3 regions of the Paenibacillus sp. 102 genome follow, and region 1 is predicted to be linked to each of the others. Evidence: riboswitches for the same ligand, from Rfam matches in the RefSeq annotation. Region 1 holds a riboswitch; each other region holds the start of a gene.
The links. A riboswitch is a leader RNA that binds a small molecule or an ion and turns the genes downstream of it on or off. The one in region 1 is predicted to bind lysine.
Positions count from the first base shown of each region.

Region 2: it holds a riboswitch for lysine, as region 1 does, so the genes downstream of both, AAIE21_RS15895 (amino acid permease) here and lysA (diaminopimelate decarboxylase) in region 1, are expected to answer to the same signal.
Region 3: it holds a riboswitch for lysine, as region 1 does, so the genes downstream of both, AAIE21_RS12465 (amino acid permease) here and lysA (diaminopimelate decarboxylase) in region 1, are expected to answer to the same signal.

Region 1 covers NZ_JBCGHT010000002.1:346,398-348,605, reverse strand. The annotation lists gene AAIE21_RS07715 (LTA synthase family protein) at 1-199, opposite strand, end outside; gene AAIE21_RS07710 (DUF3888 domain-containing protein) at 407-802, shown strand; lysine riboswitch at 891-1,073, shown strand; gene lysA (diaminopimelate decarboxylase) at 1,256-2,208, shown strand, end outside.
Region 2 covers NZ_JBCGHT010000006.1:125,218-127,425, forward strand. The annotation lists gene AAIE21_RS15890 (NADP-dependent glyceraldehyde-3-phosphate dehydrogenase) at 1-197, shown strand, start outside; lysine riboswitch at 826-1,008, shown strand; gene AAIE21_RS15895 (amino acid permease) at 1,159-2,208, shown strand, end outside.
Region 3 covers NZ_JBCGHT010000004.1:66,672-68,879, reverse strand. The annotation lists gene AAIE21_RS12465 (amino acid permease) at 1-791, opposite strand, end outside; lysine riboswitch at 905-1,097, opposite strand; gene AAIE21_RS12460 (sulfite exporter TauE/SafE family protein) at 1,513-2,208, opposite strand, start outside.

The sequences.
Region 1 (2,208 bases):
TTCGATATTTTGATGCTAATAAAGCTAGACCGAAAAATAAAAGCAATGAAGCAATTGGATTAAACAAAAGCATTGTTTCTTCGAAGAAGTTATCAATTTTAATATCGAAGGCTAGCTTGTACACAATATATGTTTTAATCCATAATAAAACGACTGCAACAAGTGCAAATCGTAATTTTGGAAACAAATGTTGTAGCATAATATACTCCTCTCCTACTATAAGTGACGGTTCTAGTGATTGTATCTCTAATGATAGAAGTTTCACTTTATATATACGAACTGTCGTTTATCTTTATGTACTATTATACGAAAACAAAACAGAATTGTGGATGGTTTTTATAAGAATTGGTTAGAAAAAGAGAAAACGGAGACAATAACCATATCGCATTTTGATACGGAGGTTATGATGAAAAAGTTATTTTGTTTCATATGTAGTGGTTTTTTATTATTTTCCACCCCTACAGTTTTCGCTGCTCAATATGATGCGCCGTTATTAGAAGATGCTCTGTATTCTGTTTTGTTTCCACAAATAAATACTACGATTGAAAAGCACTATGGGAAACAAAAACCATATGATTGTCCAAAGATTGTAAGCATGAAAAAAATGTATAGTGGTACATATTTATTTCAAACAGTAATTGAAGTGACAAAATATGAAGCTGGTATAGGTGGAAAAGTACTTCCTCCATTTGAAAAAATAAGAATCACATTTGATAATGATGAAGGAGAATGGATTGTGAAAAAAATAGATATAAAGCGCTTACCAAATGATACGAAATTGAATTGTAAAAAACCAATATAAAAAATTGTTTGACAAATAATTTAGTCATTTGGTATTGTTAATACCAACATAAGATGTTTGAAAATTAAATAGACTTACCTCATCTACTCTCAAAGGTAGAGGCCGCGATAGGAAAGAGTAAGCTATGGGAGATTTAGTGGAATCTTTGATCATAGATTGAAAGGGACTATTGCCGAAATATAAGAATGACCACCTCATTCATATATTGGGACTACATTGAATAAATGTAGTACTGTCATAAAATTTTATTTTATGGAGAGCTATTTGGAGATGTTGATGCGGTTTCTTATTTGAGAAGATAACAACTCGTTTATTTTTTCATGATACATGATTCCTAATAAGAAACGCGTGTGAACATTGTTCCGCGCGTTTTTTGTTTACCTAAAAGCGTGCTGCAATGAATAGAAGAAGATTGGGGTTATCAGTTTTAGAGGAAATAAGGGAGGAATTCAAATGTATTTACACGGCACAAGCCGAATCAATGACCAAGGACACTTAGAAATTGGAGGGTGCGATACAACGCAGCTAGCAAAACAATATGGAACACCGCTTTATGTATACGATGAGGCTGCTATTCGGGAAAAATGTCGCGCATTTCATCGTGCATTTCAGGAAAGTGGGTTCTCTTACCAAGTAGCATATGCAAGTAAGGCGTTCTTGTGCATGGAGATGTGCCGAGTAGCTCGTGAAGAAAATATGTCTTTAGATGTTGTTTCAGGGGGAGAATTATATACTGCTTTGCAAGCTGGTTTTCCTGCATCGCGTATTCATTTTCATGGTAATAATAAAACTGAGGAAGAGATCGTAATGGCGCTGCAAGCAGATATCGGCTGCTTTGTGGTAGATAATTTCTTTGAAATGGAAATATTACATGACTTAGCACAGCAGTATGGAAAAATTGTAAATATATTAATTCGAGTTACACCTGGAGTAGAGGCGCATACACATGAATATATTACAACAGGGCAAGATGATTCGAAATTCGGTTTTGGAGTTTCCACCGGCCAGGCAATGCAGGCGATTCAAATCGCACTAGAGAAATCAAATTATAATGTATTAGGTATTCATTCGCATATTGGTTCGCAAATTTTTGAAACAGCAGGATTTGTTCGAGCGATTGAAGTATTGCATGGCTTTTTAGAAGAGATAAGAGAACAAACTGGTTATGTTGTAACGGTGTTAAACGTCGGCGGAGGTTTTGGTATTCGCTATACGGAAGCTGATACACCACTTACACTTGAAACATATGTGTATGCTGTAACTAACGCAGTGAGAGAACAGTTTATACGAAATAATTATCCCCTTCCTGAAATATGGATTGAACCAGGGCGTAGTATTGTCGGGGATGCAGGAACAACAATTTATACAGTAGGAGCTGTAAAAGATATTCCGGGCATTCGTAAGTA
Region 2 (2,208 bases), on a different contig from region 1:
CAAAAGACATTAATAAAGCATTTGCAATTGCAAATAAAATCGATACTGGTTCTGTTCAAATTAACGGACGTACAGAGCGTGGCCCTGACCACTTCCCATTCATCGGCGTAAAAGGTTCTGGTATGGGAGCACAAGGTATTCGTAAGAGCCTTGAGTCTATGACACGTGAAAAAGTAACTGTATTAAACTTAATGTAACATTTTAGAAGCTAGTCTACCGCTGTAGATTAGCTTCTTTTTATATAAAGTGAAACTTTAATCAGTGGGGGTTTTCTTCATCCCCCACTGATTATCAGCCCTCACCAATCGGGCTTTTACGGGCAGTTGATCCCCCACCTATCTTCCTCGTTTCCCTCTGAATCTTGAGGTAGGGGTCTTACTGCCCGTTAATGCGGGATAAATACAAAATGAAAAACCGGGCAAAAACCATTCTTTTTAGGTGGGAAGAGAGCGTCCGGCCATGTATAGAAGCGGTCAGTGCTTTTTTTGGCCTCATGCAAAGTGAGAACAAAAGGAGAAAGCGAGTGGAGATTTCCTTTTATTTTCATAACCACGACTTAGGTGCTTGAAAATAAAAATGGATATATATGTTGGAAAATCAAGTTGGATATATATTCTTTCATTCACCTATTCACTTATCTCATATGCTTTAGGGCTACTATTCATTAACCAATCCATTACATTCCTAAATTTCGAAAAAGCTCCCTCTTCTTATAATGACAAATTCTTCACTATAGTCTGATTATTTCTATATCCATTGACGTATAAAAATACATTTGTTACCCTTAAATACGTTAATTTAATACATAAATCCTCATTCGTATCTCGGTGAGGTAGAGGTTGCAGTCATTAAGAGTATCATTTCAGGAGATGTAGTGGCATCGATGAATGAATGGGAAAGGAATGGTTGCCGAAGTAAGTAATGCCCACCATGCATTCTTGCTGGGTCTGCTATTTAATAAATGCAGAACTGTCACAAACAATTTGTTTGTGGAGAGCTATCGAGAGGTATGTCGTGGGTTTCCTATAAGATAGAAAGCACGTAGCGACAATGACACGTGCTTTTTTTGTTTTGTATGAAGCTTGCCTTTCTTCCTTTTCGGAAGACATACATATCTCCTCGCTTGACTTGGTTATACTAACTTTGGAGGTATTTTTTATGCAACAGAAAAAATGGGGCTTTTGGGTACTGACAGCATTTGTTGTCGGCAATATGGTTGGCGCTGGTATTTTCATGGTGCCAAGTACATTAGCACAAACAGCAAGCCCTCTCGGTGTTACTTTAGCTTGGTTAACAACAGGGTTTGGTGTTTTAATGCTAGCTCTTGTTTTCGGTAATTTAGCAATTCGTCGTCCTGATTTAACAACAGGACCACAAAGTCATGCATATGCTTTATTTTCATCACCAAAAAAGAAAAAAATGGCTGGATTCAGCATGGTTTGGGGCTACTGGGTCGCAAACTGGGCAAGTAATGTTGCTATTATTACATCTTTTGCAGGTTATTTATCACTCTTCTTCCCGATTATGAAAGATACACGCCTCTTATTTTCAATTGGCACTTTCGATGTGGAAGTTGGAAAACTCATTACATTCTCTATCTGTTCTCTCTTATTATGGGGAACACATATGATTTTAACAAACGGTGTAAACGGAGCTGGAAAATTAAACTTCTTAGCAACAACAACGAAGGTGACAGGATTCCTTCTATTCATCGTTGTTACTTTGTTTGCATTTCAAGCTTCAAAATTTGGACAATGGTACACACCAATGATTGATAAAGAAGGCGTGTCACACGGACTGCTTTCGCAAGTAAATTTAGCTGCTCTAACAACACTTTGGGCATTTATCGGTATTGAATCAGCCGTTCTTTTATCAAACCGTGCGAAATCACCAAAAACGGTAAAACATGCAACTGTTGCTGGCTTATTAATAACTGTTGCCATTTATTTAGGAATTACCATTTTAACAATGGGTGTTCTTCATATGGATAAACTACAAGCGTCTGAACGTCCATTAGCTGATGCATTAAATGCTGCAATGGGTCATGGCGGCGGGAAATTAATGGCCTTGCTTGCCCTTACTTCCCTATTCGGCTCGATCTTAGGCTGGATTTTATTAAGTTCAGAAGTACCGTATCAAGCGGCAAAAGAAGGATTCTTCCCTTCCTTCTTTGCAAAAACAAACAAAAAAGGAAGCCCGATTTATTCA
Region 3 (2,208 bases), on a different contig from region 1:
ATGGCAAAGATGTAGAATAGTAGAATACGCCAAAAGATAGAACGAATTGCTTTTGGAATACTACGCTCTGGATCAGCCGTTTCACCAGCAGCTACACCTAATAATTCAGTTCCTTGGAATGAGAAACCAGCAGCCATAAATACACCGATGATTGCCATGATGCCGCCGTTAAATGGTGCATCCGCAACAGTAAAGTTTTTAAATCCAACAGGTTCGCCGCCCATAATGCCGAAAATCATCATAAATCCAACAATTAAAAAGATAATAACAGTTACTACTTTAATAAGAGCGAACCAATACTCTGCTTCACCAAATCCTTTAACAGATAAATAATTAAAAAGAAACATAATAGCTAAACAAAGACCACTCCAAATTAAAGACGGAGTATTTGGAAACCAAAATTTCATAATTAATGTAACTGCTGCTAGTTCAGCTGCAACAGTAATTGCCCAGTTATACCAATAATTCCAGCCGAGTGCAAATCCAAGTGATGGATCGACAAATTTTGTTGCGTATGTGCTAAATGAGCCGGTGACAGGCATATACGCTGCTAATTCAGCTAAGCTTGTCATTAAAAAGTAAACCATAATTCCGATTGCCGTATAGGCTAAGAGAGCTCCGCCAGGCCCTGCTGTGTGAATAACACCACCGCTTGCAAGAAAGAGCCCAGTACCAATTGTACCACCGAGAGAAATCATTGTAAGGTGGCGCGTTTTCAACCCGCGCTTTAGTTCACCTTGTCCTTGTGTAGATTGTTTTGTAGAGGTAGCTTGATCAGCTATGCTATTCATGTTCAACACTCCTTTTCTTGTAAGATTAGGAAGGAGCGGGGGAGAAAAATACAAAAAACCGCCAAAGGAATTCGGCGGAACGTTTCACAAATAACCACCCCATCATACCCTTCCGTTAAGATAGCACCCCACGTTTACACGGTATTTTGTAAACGTGACAGTTCTGTTCCTATTCGGAGACAGCCCCAGCTTATATTTCCAGAGAAGAAATATAAACTTCGGCAGCATTTCCTTTCAAACGGGATCATTGATATTCTCTGTGTCTCATCCGTTTTACTAATAAAAGCCGCAACCTCTACCTCATCGGATTGATGAGGATTTATTTATTGCTGTGATTTTTAATATATGGCAATTGTAATTAGTTTCTGAAAATATTGCAAGGAATTTTTGTAGGAAATTATCACAAATAATCGGTTATTGTATAGGAAACGTTTTCAAAACTCCGCCCGAACCAACCTACTTAATATGTAAAAAATGAAGAAAAAATTGTTATACAAATGTTTCGCAAAAAGATAGGGAAAATCCTCTAAAATTAAAAGAAAATTCAGAAAAATAAAATTCGACATTGTTCATGTAAACATAGTTATAAATGAATATATGAAGTTTGTAAGTGGAAAAGGGAGGTAAGACAATTGTAAATGAATGAATTTGAAGTGAGCAATTAAAAAAGGTAAGCAAACGAATCATTTGCTTACCTTCATACTACGTAACTATTTTTTCTTTAAGGTAAAACTCGCTTTTGACCAGTCGTATATCCAACGTTTTGTTTTGTAAGTTGAGAGTGATTTCTAACCGCAATGAAAAGTGCAATAATAACGATAAGACCTACTGCAATATAAGAAAGGTTAATAATTGTTGGATCTACTTTAAATGATGTAAGCAGCGTCCGGATATTTGTAAAAATAATGAGTCCGCCAACGAGTACACCAAGTAAATGCGAAGGCACAATTCGTACTAACCATGCAGCGATTGGAGCTGCCAGAATACCGCCAAGCATAAGTGCAAATACCCAAACCCAGCTTACTTGTTCCCATCCTAATGAAATGAAAAATCCGATTGTTGCGGCTAAAGATACTGGAAATTCACTTGTATCTACGGAACCAATGACTTTTCGTGCTTCATTTCCTCGTGCAAGTAGTACTGGTGTTGTAATTGGTCCCCAACCACCACCACCTGTTGAGTCAACAAATCCTGCAAATAATCCTAATGGGATAAGCTGTTTTCCAGACATACGCTTATTTGATTTGACAATCTGTTTTTGAATAATAAATCGTAATAAAATATAGACGCCTAACGTAAATAAAAAGAGTGAAATGTACGGTTTAATTAAATCGCCGGGCAAGTTGCTTAAAAAGCATGCACCGACAAAAGCACCAATTGCACCAGGTAATGTCAGTCTAGAAACCGTATATTTATC